Regions from separate parts of the Mesorhizobium sp. C416B genome, predicted to be linked through region 1. Evidence: riboswitches for the same ligand, from Rfam matches in the RefSeq annotation. Region 1 holds a riboswitch; the other holds the start of a gene.
The links. Region 1 has a riboswitch for cobalamin ahead of NLY43_RS30225 (CbtB domain-containing protein). Riboswitches for the same ligand answer to the same signal wherever they lie in the genome.

Region 1 (7,494 bases):
CGACATGGCCGACGATGAACATCGAGGGCAGGCTGGTGGCATAGGTCTGTCCGGCCGCACGCTCGGCTGGCGTCAGGCCCGGTAAGACCGGGCCATGGGCATGTCCGTCGCGCGACCAGGTCTCGGCGCCGGCGCGCAGGCCACCCGAAAACTCCGGCGCGTCATTGTCGGCATGGCGGACCCAGTCGGGGTCGTCGTGCCGGCTCATCAGGCCGCGGCCGTATATCGGCACCAGCCGAGACAGGTCCTTGTGGACGCCCGGGCAATGCAGGCACTCGTTGAAGTTTTCCCAGAAGATCTTCCAGTTGCAGTTCATCACCTTGCGCAGGACATGGCCTGATACCAGCGTTTCCAGCGGCCAGTTGGCGAGGTCGCCGGATGCGGGATCGAAGGAGGTCCCGGCGGAGCCGGCCGCAGCCTGCTGAAGGTTCACAAAGACAAAACCGCGCCACACCGACAGCGCCACCCGGTAGAGCGGATGATCTGCCTTGTCGAAACCATCTGGCAGCGATTTCGAGGGAACGCGCACGAGATCGCCGCGCAGCGAGTAGGACCAGGCGTGGTAGGGGCACGTGATGAGCCGCGCTTTCAGCCGGCCCTCGCTTTTCTGGCAAAGCTGCGAGCCGCGATGCCGGCAAGTGTTGTGGAAGGCGCGCAACTCGCCGGTCTCGTCCCGCAGAATGACGATTTCCTGCGTGCCGACGCGGAATGTCCGGAACGCCAGCGGCTGGGCGAGGTCGGCCTCGCGGCAGACGAGCAGCCAGCTTTTGTGCCAGATGGCGTCGAGATCGCGCTGGTAAGCCTCGCCATCCCAATAGGCCGACGACGGTAGCGTCGGTTCGGCCCGGCTCAGGCCGTTATAGGGGTCGCGCTCGCTCGGGCTGGGATGCATGGCTTGCTTCCTATGAAGCGTCAGCCGACACCCCGGCAAATCGTTTGTCAATCAGAGTGCCGCATTGCCGGTTGCAGGCGCGGCGCATAATCATGTCGTGGACACGGGACATTCGGAAATTGGGGGGATTCGGAAGTGGCCGCACGACAGATGTCGCTTACGCCGGAGCTGGTCGCGCGCTGCTGGCGCGAGATCAGGGACCCCGGGCCGGATCCGGACGCGATGCATCTCGATGAAGCCGACTATGACGCGCTGCTGGATGAATTGCAGGTCGAACTCCCGGACAGCGAACCGCTATGGCTGTTCGGCTATGGATCGCTGATCTGGAAACCGGAAATAGATTATGTCGAGGACCGCGTTGCGCTGGCGCGCGGCTGGCATCGGTCCTTTTGCATGAACATGACGCGCTGGCGCGGCACCAAGGACAGCCCCGGCCTGATGATGGCGCTGGACCGTGGCGGACAATGCAAGGGCGTCGCCTTTCGGCTGACCGGCAATAACCGGCGCGAGCAGTTGGGCCGGCTTTTCCGGCGCGAAGTCACGCTGAAGCCGACAAGCTACCGGCCGCGCATGCTCAAGCTTGCAAGCGAGGCTGGCCCGCTGAAGGCATTGGCCTTCGTCATCAACCGCAATGGCCTGACCTATTCCGGCCCGCTCGACGAGGCGAAGGTCGTCGACAGGCTGGCGACATCCTGCGGGCACTGGGGGTCGGGCGCCGACTACCTCTACAACACGGTGAAAAACCTTGAAGAGCGCGGCATTCACGATCGCCATCTGTGGCGGCTGCAGCGGCTGGTTGCGGAGCGGATCAGCGCGCTGAACCCGTGACGCCTGAGTGGCGCATTCGCGCTGTTGGCTGCCGGAATTTGGTTTGCCGGATGCGGCTGTTTCAGCCTATAGTCATGCATGTCGTCGGTTCCGTTAGGGACCAAGAGGGAATGCGGTGAGGGCTGACTTGTTGCCCAATGCCGTGGCTGCCCCCGCAACTGTGTGCGGTAGTCCTCTCCAAGCCACTGAGGATTTTTCTTCGGGAAGGTGGGGAAGGGCGCTGATCCGCGAGCCAGGAGACCTGCCGGCGACAGGAACTGACTTCGATGCCCTCGGGTGGAGGGCGAAAGGACAAGATATGAATACCGCTTCCGTCTCCCTCGGCGCTTCCGTCTCCTCGCAGTCGCGCTTCATGCAGCTCGTGCTTAGCGCGTTTCTGGGCATTTTCGTCGTCGGCGTTGTCGGTTTCTCGCACATCGATGCGGTCCACAATGCGGCGCACGACTATCGCCATTCGATGGCGTTTCCCTGCCACTGACGAGGATCTGACATCATGAACCTGTTTCGCAACGTCGTGTTCGTCGCGGCGATTGCCGGGCTCGTGGCCGGCGTCGTTCTCGCCTGCATGCAGGCCTATGCAACCGATCCCTTGATTCGCCAGGCCGAAGTTTTTGAGAAGGCAGGCGGCCACAAGCACGATCATGCTGCGGCACCGGCCGCCAACACCACCAACGCCATGAGCAGTGCCGCACCGGCGGAAAACGCCATGAGCTCAGCCGCACCGGCGCCTGCCGAAGCAGCGGCTCCAGCGGAAGACGAAGGCTGGGCGCCGGCCGACGGCTTCGAGCGCTTCGCCTACAACGTCGTCTCCAATGTCGTGACCGGTATCGGCTTCGCGCTGATCCTGGTCGCGATTTCGGAATTCGCCGGCGGCATCGGCAGCTGGCGCCAGGGCGTGTTCTGGGGCTTGGCCGGCTTTGCCGTGTTCACGCTGGCGCCGGGCCTCGGCCTGCCGCCGGAACTGCCGGCGATGCCGGCGGCCGATCTCATGCAGCGCCAGATCTGGTGGGTGGCGACGGTGATTGCGACCGCCATCGGCCTTGCCTTGATCGCCTTCCGCACGTCGGCGCCGCTGACCATCCTTGCTGTCGTCCTGATTGTCGCCCCGCATATTGTCGGCGCGCCGCAGCCTGACAGTTTCAAGACGCCGATCCCGGAGGGCCTGCATCATCAGTTCGTGGTGGCGGTGACGCTGACCAATCTGGTGTTCTGGCTGGTGCTGGGTGCAGTTGTCGGCATAGTGCACTCGCGCTTCACCGGCACCGCGACCAGCCTGCGCGACAGCTTTGCCTGATCGCAGTTTGACCTTCATCATCGGCGGTGCGCGCTCCGGCAAGAGCGCGCATGCCGAAACTTTGGCGACGGCGTTGCTGCCGCCATGGGCTTATATCGCCACCGCGCTAGCCTATGACGGCGAAATGCGCGAGCGCATCGCGCAGCACCGCTCGCGCCGTGGCGAGGGGTGGGCGACCATCGACGCCCCGCTTGATCTTGCCGGCGCGCTCGAAGCCTTGCCGGACAACCAGCCGGTGCTTGTCGACTGCCTGACGCTGTGGCTGACCAATCATATGCTGGCCGATCATGATCTGGAGGGGGAGTGCCGGCGGCTGGCCGATGTGCTTTCGCGGCCGCGCGGACCGTGGTTCGTGGTCTCCAACGAAGTCGGACAAGGCATCGTGCCCGACAATGCGCTGGCACGCCGGTTCCGCGATGCCGCCGGCCGGCTCAACCAGCAGATCGCGGTCGTAGCTGATATGGTGCTTCTGATGGTGGCGGGGCTGCCGCTCAAGGTGAAATGAGATGACCGATATCGACACAAAAGACGAAGAGCGCCATCGCGCCAAGATGGCCAAGCGCAAGGCGGCGCAGGATGCCGAGGTTGCGGAAAAGACGGTCGAGAAGGGGCTGCTGATCGTCAACACCGGCCCCGGCAAGGGCAAGACCACCGCCGCCTTCGGGCTGGCGCTGCGCATGCTCGGCTACGGCAAGCGCGTCGGCATCGTCCAGTTCATCAAGGGCAAATGGCACACCGGTGAAAAGGATGCTTTCGCGGCATTCGGCGACCGTGTCGTCTGGCACGCGATGGGCGAGGGGTTTACCTGGGAAACGCAGGATCTGAAGCGCGACATCGCCGCGGCCGAAGCGGCCTGGGCCAAGGCGCTGGAGCTAATCGCCGATCCCTCGATCAGCCTGGTTGTGCTCGACGAACTGAACATCGCGCTGCGCTACGACTATCTCGATCTCGACAAAGTGGTGGCGGGGCTGAAGGCGCGGCGCGAAGGCTTGCATGTCGTCGTCACCGGCCGCAACGCCAAGCCGGCGCTGGTCGAGGCGGCGGATCTGGTGACGGAGATGGGCGTGACGAAACATCACTTTTCGGCGGGCGTGAAAGCGCAGCAAGGGATCGAGTTTTGAAGGTCTAACTTCGGGAGATCACCGTTGGAACAAGCCGTGATTGTCTACCTTCTTCTGAGCGGCGGTCAGTTCGGGGCGCCGGAAGAGCGGCAATCGGTCCAAGTTCTGGAGGATCGGTTGGAAAAAGCTGTTTCAAATGCGCATGTCGGCGAATTTGATGGTGACGAGTTTGGTGGGGGCAAATGCACCCTCTATCTGTACGGGCCAGACGCCGAGAAGCTTTTCCTTGTGATTGAGCCTGTGCTGAAATCCTCGGCTGTGGCCGCTGGCGGCTACGCGATCAAAAGATTTGGCGAAGCTGTGGATCCAAACGCGAAGGAAGTCCGTGTCTCTTGGTGAGTCAGGCGGCTTCTTTACTGCGAGACCAAGATTTCCAGATAGATGACGACCGCCGACAGCAATCCGAACAGCCCAATCAGCAGATAATCCGCGACGTGGTAAAGCTTCAGCGCCCGCCTGATGTCCAGGCTCTCCGCCTCGCGGCGGCCGCCTTCGCCCATGAACGCATCCTCGACGACAACGCCGCCGTAGGTACGCGGGCCGGCGAGCGCCAGGCCAAGCGCACCCGCCATCGCCGCTTCCGGCCAGCCGGCATTGGGCGAACGGTGTTTTTTCGCGTCGCGCCGTACCGCTTCCCAAGCATTGCGGGGATCGGCGCCGTCAACAAGAAAGGCAGCGGCAATGATCAGCAGTGCCGTCAGCCGCGAGGCCGGCAGGTTGATCCAGTCGTCGAAAAGTGCTGCCGCGCGGCCAAAAGCCTCGTGGCGCGGGGTGCGGTGGCCGATCATCGAATCGGCGGTGTTGGCGGCCTTGTAGGCGACGCCGCCGGCCAGCCCGCAGACGCCGGTCCAGAAGGCGGGCGCGACAATGCCGTCGGAGAAATTCTCGGCCAGGCTTTCGATCGCGGCGCGGCTGACGCCGGCATGGTCGAGCTTTTCGGGATCGCGGCCGACAATGCGCGCAACCGCAATGCGGCCGAGCGCCAGCCCGCCGGTATCGAGCGCGTCGGCCACCGCTTCGACATGCTCGGTGAGGCTCTTTTGCGACAGCAGCGACGACGCCAGGATGGCGGTGATGATCATGCCGGCGGGAAAGAGCTGCCAGAGCAGGATTTGCACAATGAAGGCAATCGCCGCCGGCGCCAGCACAATGACCAGCAGGGCGTGCACGCCCCGGCGGCGACGCAATGCGTCGGAATCAGTGGCGCGGTTGAGCCGGAGGTCGAGAAAGGCTATCAGCCTGCCGAACCAGGTGACGGGATGGCCGGCGGCACGGAACAGCCAGTCCGGGTACCCCAGGATGCGTTCGATGGCCAGCGACAGGAAAGCGATCAGGACCGACATGAAGCTTTCTGATGGAGCGATTGCTGCGGTGGATCACGGTGGATCCCTTGGCCGGGCGAGCGCGCTCTTCCCTCACGCGCCACAGCCTTTCGTCGATCTTTCGACAGGTATCAATCCGCACTCCTACCCGCTTTTCGAGCTGCCCGCCACCGCCCTGTCACGATTGCCGGAGGCCGCGCGCCTGCGTGAGCTGGCCAGGATCGCGGCAGGCGCCTATGGCGCACCTTCGGCCGAGAATGTGGCGGTAGCCCCGGGCACGCAGATCTTGCTGCCGCGCGTCGCCTCGCTGGTGAGCCCCGCCCGCGCGCTGGTGTTGGGACCGACCTATGCCGAGCATGCCAGGGCGGCCGCGATTGCCGGCCATGCGGTGGTGGACACTGACGATGTCGAGGCGCTTGCCGGGGCCGACCTTGCCATCGTCGTCAATCCCAACAATCCCGACGGGCGCGTCGTGTCGCGGGAAAGGCTGCTTCGGCTTGCCGAGACATTGCGCGCCAAGGGCGGGCTGCTGGTCGTCGACGAGGCCTTCATGGATGTCGGCCCGCACGCGGAAAGCCTTGCCGGCGATGTCGGGCAGGGCGGCATCGTCGTGCTGCGCTCCTTCGGCAAGTTCTTTGGCCTTGCCGGCCTGCGGCTCGGTTTCGCGCTTTCCGAGGCGTTGACGGTCGAGAGGCTGGAGACGCAGTTTGGACCGTGGGCCGTCGCCGGCCCGGCGCTTGAATATGGCATTCGCGCGCTTGCCGACAGCGGCTGGCAGGCCGATATGCGGCGCCGGCTGGCCGAGGATGCAGCGCGGCTCGATGCGCTGCTTTCGCGCTTTGGCGTGGCTGTCGCCGGCGGCACGACGCTGTTTCGCTATCTTCAGATGCCGGACGCGGCCGGTCTGTTTTCGACGCTCGGTGAGCGCGGCATATTGCTCAGGCATTTTTCCGAGCGTCCTCAGGTGCTCCGCGCGGGGCTGCCTGGAAGTCAGGAGGAATGGCAGCGGCTCGAATCGGCGCTTGCCGACTGGCACGCACGGCGCGACGATAGCGCCAGGGAGATTGCGCCATGATCCATGTCTGTTCGCTGGCAAAGCTCGAGGAGACTGTGGCCAGAAGTCGCGCCGAGCATGTGCTGTCGCTGCTTGCCGCCGGCACCGAGGTGACGCGCCCGGCCTCGATATCGAGGGAAAACCACCTGCATCTGGTCATGCACGACATCGCGATGGCACAGGACGGCATGACCATGCCGGGCGAGGATCACGTGCGCAATCTGCTCGGTTTCGCTCGCCGATGGGATCGTGCCAAGCCGATGGTCGTGCATTGCTATGCCGGCATCAGCCGCTCGACCGCCTCGGCCTACATCATCGCCGCGGCGCTGGCGCCCAAGCGCGACGAGGCGGAACTGGCGCTATCATTGCGGACTCTGTCGCCTTCGGCGACGCCCAACCCTCGGCTCATTGCTGTCGCTGACGCGCTGCTTGGCCGCCAAGGTCGCATGATCGAAGCGATTGAAGCGATCGGACGTGGCGCCGATGCTTTCGAAGGCACGCCGTTTGTGCTGAAGATCGACGGGTAAGCCTCTACGCCAGCCAGTCGGCCAGCTTCGCCTTGCGCACATCCCTGAGCAGCGTGATGAAACCGTCGGCCTGATGCTCCGCGGTCAGCCGGCCCTTTTCCGCTGTGGCGATCGAGGCGTCGCCGACGACGCCGTTCGGATTGAGGTCGCTGGCGATCCAGGCGAAAGCGTGCGTGCCGGTGTGGCGCAGCAGCGCAAATTCGGTCTCGGCGCGGGCGACCTTGGAGACGAAATTGTCTGATTTGGCCATGTCGACGAGGTCCGGGCGGAAATGCAGCATCAGCGAGGTCTCGACATCGCCGCCATGGATGCCGTGGCGGTCCTCAAGCTCGGTGTACATGCCGGCCGGGCGGCCGAATCGCTGCCAGCTGGTCTTCACCGCCAGCATCTTTGCGCGCACCCGCAATTCGCGGGTGATGATGCCCATGATCTCTTCATTGCCGCCATGCGAGTTGA
Region 2 (7,494 bases), 3.0 Mb from region 1:
GTCAACGCAAGCTGCGTCGGACGTGCGTGTTTCCCAAACCGAAGATCATTCCAATTCACTTCATTACGCACTGGCAACCGCACAGTTTGCCGTGGCTCGCTTATGAGCCAATGCCCCGCGCCCGTCAAATGATGACGACAACATGGTCATCGCCTAGGATCTGTGGATCAAGGTGTGAGGCAGTTGCAGCGGGTGGACCTGCTCAAGCGCCGCGCCATCCTCGCGTGATGGGATGTTCGTAGAAGCGGAGCTATATGCCGGTGTGACGATCGATGAAGGCAGAACGGCTATTCCGCTACGACCTCCATACTGTCGCATAGACCGTCGCTGCTTAGGTATTGAAACCGCCATCGCTGGTGACATCACAATGTGCAGTCGGCGGGTGTCGACAAGGCCGATTCACGCAATCAGCAGGTCAGGAGGAACGAATGAACCCTGACGTTTCAGAAGCTCACTTTTCGCAAGGCGTGCAGCGCATATCGTGCAAGAGATTGCCAGTCTTGCGGATGCTGTCGACTTTCTCAACCTTGGCTGGAAGATCGCAGTGACCGAATCTACGAAGCCGCCCTCAGGGCGTGCTTTGATGCATAAAACCGGTTGCCAACCAGGGATACTCCTCCTCCCTGAAGTCCAATCGAGAAGAGCGATCACTTCCAAGAGGGTCCCAGCTCAGCTGCGAAAACAGGTGTGAGACCCCGTCCTCTCCCTCAAGCTGATCTAGCTCAGGGCGTTCATGAGCCGCAGATCGCATAATGGCTGCGTGGACGACGCAGGAAGACCAATTATGAAAATCCTATTCAGTACGATGGCTGTCACCTTGCTGGCACCCACCGCCTTTGCTGCGGATTGGATCCCCACCGACCTCAGAGATACGGCATTGGCCACCTTCACGGCTTTGCCATCCACCACGCCGACAGTCGCCAATAACCCGATCACCCCGGAAAAGATCGCTCTCGGCAAGGCACTGTTCTTCGATCCACGCGTCTCGGCGTCAGGCATCTTGTCGTGCAATTCATGCCACAACCTGGCCACCGGCGGCGACGACAATCACGAAACCTCGATTGGCCATGGTTGGCAGAAGGGACAGCGCAACGCGCCGACTGTACTGAACGCTGTCTTCAATATCGCCCAGTTCTGGGATGGTCGTGCCGAAGACCTGAAGGCTCAGGCGAAGGGACCGGTCCAAGCCGGGATCGAAATGGCCAATACACCGGGCCAACTCATCGCCACTCTCAAGTCCATGCCGCAATATGTCGAGTGGTTCGATGCAGCTTTTCCGGCTGAAGCCGATCGGGTCACCTTCGACAACTTCGCCAAGGCGATCGAAGCCTTCGAGGCGACACTGGTCACACCTGCCCCGTTCGACAGCTTCCTGAATGGTGATGAGGTTGCCATGACTTCCGAACAGAAACAGGGCCTGGTGCTTTTCATGGACAAAGGCTGCTCGTCCTGCCATGCCGGCATCAACGTTGGTGGGCAAGCCTATTACCCATTCGGCCTCGTGGAACGGCCCAGCGCCGAAGTCCTGCCGGACAAAGACAAGGGCCGATTTGAGGTCACCAATGCAGCCGACGATTCCTATGTCTTCCGCGTGGCGCCGCTGCGCAACGTTGCACTCACCGCGCCATACTTTCATTCGGGCAAGGTTTGGGATCTGAAACAGGCCGTCGCCATTATGGGGACCACCCAGCTCGGCGTAGTACTGGCGGACGAAGAAGTTGACCTGCTTGTTGCCTTCCTCAACTCGCTGACCGGAGAGGCACCTGACGTCGCCTATCCCATCTTACCCTCAGAAACGGCGACAACGCCCCGGCCTGTAACGCAGATCTCAGGAAAATAAGGGCCAACTGGCCGCGGACTCGCAATCGAAAATGATTGGCGATTTTTACTTGGCGACACGAATTGCGACGTCCATCTCCGAATTGGCGGGACGCTAGCGATACCCGAACCCTGCCACCTCGCCCGTAGTCTGCGCGATCAACTGGGGGCGGACAGACGCAGCACCATATATTGTCCTGAGCGAACGCGCCAAGCAGTCTACTTTGAGAAACGACGCGTGTCCGATTTGTTCGAGGCGCGGGGCCTGTATGTCCCCAAGGAACCAATATTATAGCGTAGTGCCACATTTATATTTCTGCGGGATTAAGACACGTGCCGTAGGGAAATTGCACATTTGCGCCGAGTGGCTCATTTCCAAGAGTGTGCCGGTTTGGCATGTTCACGGCCGACAGGAGCCAGCCGGTAGCTCACCACACGGTGAGGAAGGAGAAGCCTCAGGCCACTTTCTCCCGGAGCGCGCGCGCTGCAGCGACCATGTTAATGAGGGCAGGGCGGACCTCCTCCCACTTGCGTGTTTTGAGGCCACAGTCCGGGTTTACCCACAGTTGGCCGTCGGACAGTCGCTCGCGGGCAAGCATGATTAGGTCCGAAATCTCGCAGACCTCCGGCACACGTGGTGAGTGAATGTCATAGACGCCGGGACCGATCTCGTTCGGATATTTGGAGCTCGTGAAGGCGTCCAGCAGTTCCATCTTGGAGCGCGACGTCTCAATCGAAATGACATCCGCATCCATTCCAGCGATCGCGTCGATGATCTCGTTGAACTCCGAATAGCACATGTGGGTATGGATTCGAGTCGCGTCCTTTACACCCGTTGAAGCGATCCGGAAGCATTCGACAGCCCAGTCGAGATAGGCTTTCCAGTCAGATTGGCGCAGTGGCAATCCTTCGCGAAACGCGGCCTCATCGATCTGGATCATCCTTGCGCCGGACCTTTCGAGATCCGTCACTTCGTCGCGGATGGCGAGCGCGATCTGGCGGCAGGCTTCGGAGCGGGGTACGTCGTCTCGAACAAAGGACCAGTTGAGAATGGTCACTGGGCCTGTGAGCATTCCCTTCACAGGCTTTTCCGTAAGCGACTGGGCGAATTGCCACCAGCGCACCGTCATCGGATTGCGCCTCGATACGTCCCCGAAGATGATGGGGGGACGCAGGTAGCGCGACCCATAGCTTTGCACCCAGGCATGCTGAGTGAAGGCGAAGCCGGACAGCTGCTCGCCGAAATGCTGTACCATATCGTTTCGTTCGAACTCACCGTGCACCAGCACGTCCAGCCCGATCTCTTCCTGCCAACGAATTGCTGACTCGATCTCCTTCTTCAGGAAAATCTCGTAGTCGACATAACTGAGCTGGCCCTTCGCATGAGCGGACCGCGCGCGGCGTACCTGCGGCGTCTGCGGGAAGGACCCGATTGTCGTCGTCGGGAACGGCGGCAGCCCGAGCGTGCCGGCCTGGACTCTGGAGCGCTCGCCAAAAGCGCTCTCTCGTCGTTTCATGCTATGGTCAATGCTGGCGATCCGCCCCTCAACAAGCGGGTCATGGATCTTCGTGGACGTCAAGCGAGTGGCGGCAGCCTCGGCAGAAGCTTTCAACGCGGCTGCCACCGCATCCCTGCCTTTGGAAAGGGCCCGGGCCAGCAAGACCAGCTCGTCGGTCTTCTGGGCCGCGAAGGCGAGCCACGACCTGATGTCGGCCTCGAGTTCCGTCTCCATGCGCAGGTCAATCGGCACATGCAGCATCGAGCAAGAAGGCGCGATTTCGACGCGGTCCAAGGGCCAGCCGGCGACGATCGGTTTGATGCGGTCGAGAATGGCGGGCAGGTTCGCACGCCAGACGTTGCGGCCATCGATCAAGCCGAGCGAGAGCACCAGATCCTTCGGAGCGAGCCGACCCACCATTTCCAGCTGCTCGGGAGCGCGCACGAGATCAATATGCAGGCCGGCCAGGGGCAGAGAAACCGCGGTTTCGAGATTGTCTCCCAGCGACCCGAAATACGTAGCCAGCATGATCTTCAGCTCGGGCGCGGCTTTCGACAGCTGGCCATAGGCGAATTCGAACGCAGCTCGTTCGTTCGGGTTCAGATCGAGGACAAGCGCTGGCTCATCGATCTGCACCCAGTCGGCTCCCGACAGCTTCAGCCTCTGCAGGACTTGCTCGTAAACGGGCAGCAGCCGCGGTAGGAGCGCGATGGGACCGAACCCTTCGGCACGCGATTTCGCCAGCTTGAGGAAGGTGATGGGTCCAAGGATGACTGGGCGTGTGTGAATGCCGAGAGCTTTAGCCTCGAGGAAGTAATCGACCGGCTTCGATGACGAGAGGGCGAACGTCTGATCATCATCGAGTTCCGGCACAATGTAGTGGTAGTTGGTGTCAAACCACTTGGTCATTTCCATCGCGGTTACACCAGGTCCATGAGCCTCCTCCTGGTGACCAGCGTGTCCACAATCCTCCGTCTGACCCTGGTTGCCGCGCGCCATTGCGAAGTAGATGTCAAGTGGGACCTCGCCGCTATTCCAGCCGTACCGGGATGGAATGGCCCCGACCATGGCTGCGGTGTCGAGCACATGGTCGTATAGCGAGAAGTCGTTCGACGGGATTTTCGACACGCCGCGATCGCGCTGCTCTTCCCAGCTAGCGGCTCGGAGCGCCTTCGACGTCGCAAGAAGGTCGCCAGCGGACGATGTTCCGGACCAGTAGCTTTCGAGGGCGCATTTCAGTTCTCGCCGACGACCGAAGCGCGGCACGCCGAGCGTTGCTACAGGAATTTGCTGAGAGACAGTCATGTCATACCCCGATGGTTGGGGGCGTCGGTGACAAGGAAGGCGCTAGCAGGCCGGCACGCCGGTTGCAGCGGCCACCGAGACACCCCGCCCGTGGACGTAATTCGCCGTGGCAGGTCTCTGGCTCGCGGGGTCATAGCCTCTACCCGTCTTCCCGAGGGTATTCGCCTCAGTGACATGAGTGGATTGGCTCGCCGCTAACAGTTGCGGGGGCAGCGCCGGCATCGCACCGGCTTCCCTCTTAGCTCCGCTGCGGCAGCACCGTACGCGAGAACCACAACAGCAGACAATCACAGCAACCCGCTCTTTGTCAATAACGCATAATGAAATGTTTATGTGGTTATATGGTCGCGTTTTACGCCTTTGTCTAGCATTGTGAAATATTCAGTCTGCTGCCCGCATTCGGCATCGTGGGACGTGATCGCAAGTCAAGTCCGACGGACGCCGCGAGTTCTCCGTTACCTCAGGAACCTTACTGGCCTTCCCCAAGCTGAGCTTCTGGAAAATGCTGGTGACGATCTGGATGACGGTGAATGCCGTCATGGCAAGCACGCCTTGCACCGCTCCTCCAGCGAGCTTCACGGCAGCAGCACGGGTCAGTTCTCCGAAGCGAATGGCTGTCGCTATCAGCGAGCTTTGACACAGTTCCGCCACTGCGGTCATCGCGTCAGTAGGGCGGCTGATTAGTTGCCCGCGCATCTACAGCAACCCAGCCCCTTCCGCCTCGCGGCGCAAATTCTGCCTTGGCCTTGGGCCGATCTGCTGGATCACCAGGCCGGCCGCCAGCGAGCCAAGGTCGCCGCAGGTCTTGAGGTTGCGGCCCTGCGTGTAGCCATGCAGGAAACCGGCGGCGTAGAGGTCGCCGGCGCCGGTGGTGTCGACCAACTCCTTGATGGCGGTCGCCTCGATGACCACGGTCTCGTCGCCGCGCACGATCACCGAGCCTTTTTCGGAACGGGTGACGGCGGCAATCTTGCAGTCCTTGCGGATCTGAGCCAGCGCCTCGTCGAAGGATTTTGTCTGGTAGAGCGACTTGATCTCGTGGCTGTTGGCAAAGACGATGTCGACAGTGCCCGAGCGCATCAGCTCGAGGAACTCGTCCCGGTAGCGGTCGACGCAGAACGAATCCGACAACGTCATCGACACTTCGCGTCCGGCCTCGTGTGCGAGCTTCGCCGTCTGCCGGATCGCCTCCTTGGCGCGCGGCGGATCCCACAGATAGCCCTCGAAATAGGTAACCTTGGCGCCGGATGCCTTGTCGGCCTCGACGTCTTCCGGGCCGAGTTCGACGCAGGCGCCGAGATAGGTGTTCATCGAACGCTCGCCATCGGGGGTGACGAATATCATCGAGCGCGCCGTCGGCGGCTCGCCCTTGAGCGGCCTGGTGTCGAAGGCGACACCCTGTGCATGGATATCGTGCGCATAGATTTCGCCCAGCGCATCGTTGGAGACCTTGCCGAAGAAGGCGGCGCGTCCGCCGAAGCTGGCTACGCCGGCCGCCGTGTTGCCGGCACTGCCGCCGGAGGCCTCGATCGCCGGGCCCATGCGGCTGTAGAGCAGTTCGGCGCGGCGCGTGTCGATCAGGTTCATCGCGCCCTTGATGATGCCGTTGATCTCGAGGAATGCCTCGTCGCACTGGGCGATGATGTCGACAATGGCATTGCCGATGCAAAGCACGTCATAATCCGGCATCAATGTCTCCGCCAAAAAACCCGAGCCGGCTTCTCGCCACGCCTGCCAGGCGCGGGTCTGCCCGGTGGAAATGGGCTTTCCGCTTGCCAATCCGTTCGCCGGCGGCTCTCACGGGGCGGCGAGTCCTGCCTCGCGACGCAATTCGTCCGCCCTGTCTGTCTTCTCCCAGGTGAAATCAGGCTCTTCACGGCCGAAATGGCCATAGGTCGCTGTATTGCGATATATAGGGCGTAAGAGATCAAGCATCTTGATAATGCCTTTCGGTCTGAGATCGAACAACTCAAGAATGAGGCGCTCGATCCTGCTTTCCTCAACCCTGGCTGTCCCGAACGTGTTGACCATGACGGAAACCGGACTGGCCACGCCGATTGCGTAAGCAAGCTGCACCTCGCACACGTCCGCAAGTCCGCTAGCGACGATGTTCTTTGCGACATAGCGGGCTGCATAGGCAGCCGAGCGGTCAACCTTGGACGGGTCCTTGCCCGAGAAGGCGCCGCCGCCATGACGACCCATCCCGCCATAGGAATCGACGATGATCTTGCGTCCAGTGAGACCGCAGTCGCCGCGCGGCCCGCCGACTACGAACCGCCCCGTCGGGTTGACCAGAATTCTGATGCCTTCCGTCTCCAGGTGGGTCGGCAGGACAGGCTTTATGATTTCCTCAATGACGCCCTCGCGGACAGTCTCTTGCGAGACCTGCTCGTCATGTTGCGTCGACACGACGATGGTATCCAGGGCGACCGGGCGCAACCCCTCATAGCGCACTGAGACTTGGGATTTCATGTCAGGACGCAACCAGCCAAGCTGTTGTGCCTTCCGGACATACGCCTGCCGTTTCGTCAAGCGATGAGCGAGCTGGATCGGCAAAGGCATCAGGGTATCGGTTTCGCGGCATGCGTAGCCGAACATGAGGCCCTGATCTCCCGCTCCCTGCTGGAGGTCTTGCCCTCTTCCCTCGTCAACGCCTTGGCTGATGTCGGGCGATTGCTCGGTGAGGGCATGAACGACGGAGCAACGCCGGCCGTCAAAGCCGACGGCCTCGTCGTCGTACCCAATGTCGAGAATCGTATCGCGCGCAACTTGGCTGTAATCCACCTGGGCATCGCTGGTGATCTCGCCAGCCAGAACGACTATCCCTGATTTTACCAACGCTTCACAGGCGACGCGCGCCTTGGGATCTGTG

Region 2: another riboswitch for cobalamin. It lies ahead of metE (5-methyltetrahydropteroyltriglutamate--homocysteine S-methyltransferase); the one in region 1 lies ahead of NLY43_RS30225 (CbtB domain-containing protein).

What each region holds. Positions count from the first base shown of each region.
Region 1 covers NZ_CP100471.1:6,236,008-6,243,501, forward strand. The annotation lists gene NLY43_RS30215 (aromatic ring-hydroxylating oxygenase subunit alpha) at 1-892, opposite strand, end outside; gene NLY43_RS30220 (gamma-glutamylcyclotransferase) at 1,028-1,720, shown strand; cobalamin riboswitch at 1,789-1,983, shown strand; gene NLY43_RS30225 (CbtB domain-containing protein) at 2,019-2,198, shown strand; gene NLY43_RS30230 (CbtA family protein) at 2,214-3,014, shown strand; gene cobU (bifunctional adenosylcobinamide kinase/adenosylcobinamide-phosphate guanylyltransferase) at 3,007-3,519, shown strand; gene cobO (cob(I)yrinic acid a,c-diamide adenosyltransferase) at 3,521-4,135, shown strand; gene NLY43_RS30245 (hypothetical protein) at 4,160-4,474, shown strand; gene cbiB (adenosylcobinamide-phosphate synthase CbiB) at 4,489-5,478, opposite strand; gene cobD (threonine-phosphate decarboxylase CobD) at 5,477-6,532, shown strand; gene NLY43_RS30260 (tyrosine phosphatase family protein) at 6,529-7,038, shown strand; gene NLY43_RS30265 (creatininase family protein) at 7,043-7,494, opposite strand, start outside.
Region 2 covers NZ_CP100471.1:2,557,592-2,565,085, reverse strand. The annotation lists gene NLY43_RS12555 (cytochrome-c peroxidase) at 785-1,840, shown strand; gene metE (5-methyltetrahydropteroyltriglutamate--homocysteine S-methyltransferase) at 2,274-4,622, opposite strand; cobalamin riboswitch at 4,714-4,913, opposite strand; gene NLY43_RS12545 (adenosine kinase) at 5,319-6,311, opposite strand; gene metK (methionine adenosyltransferase) at 6,420-7,494, opposite strand, start outside.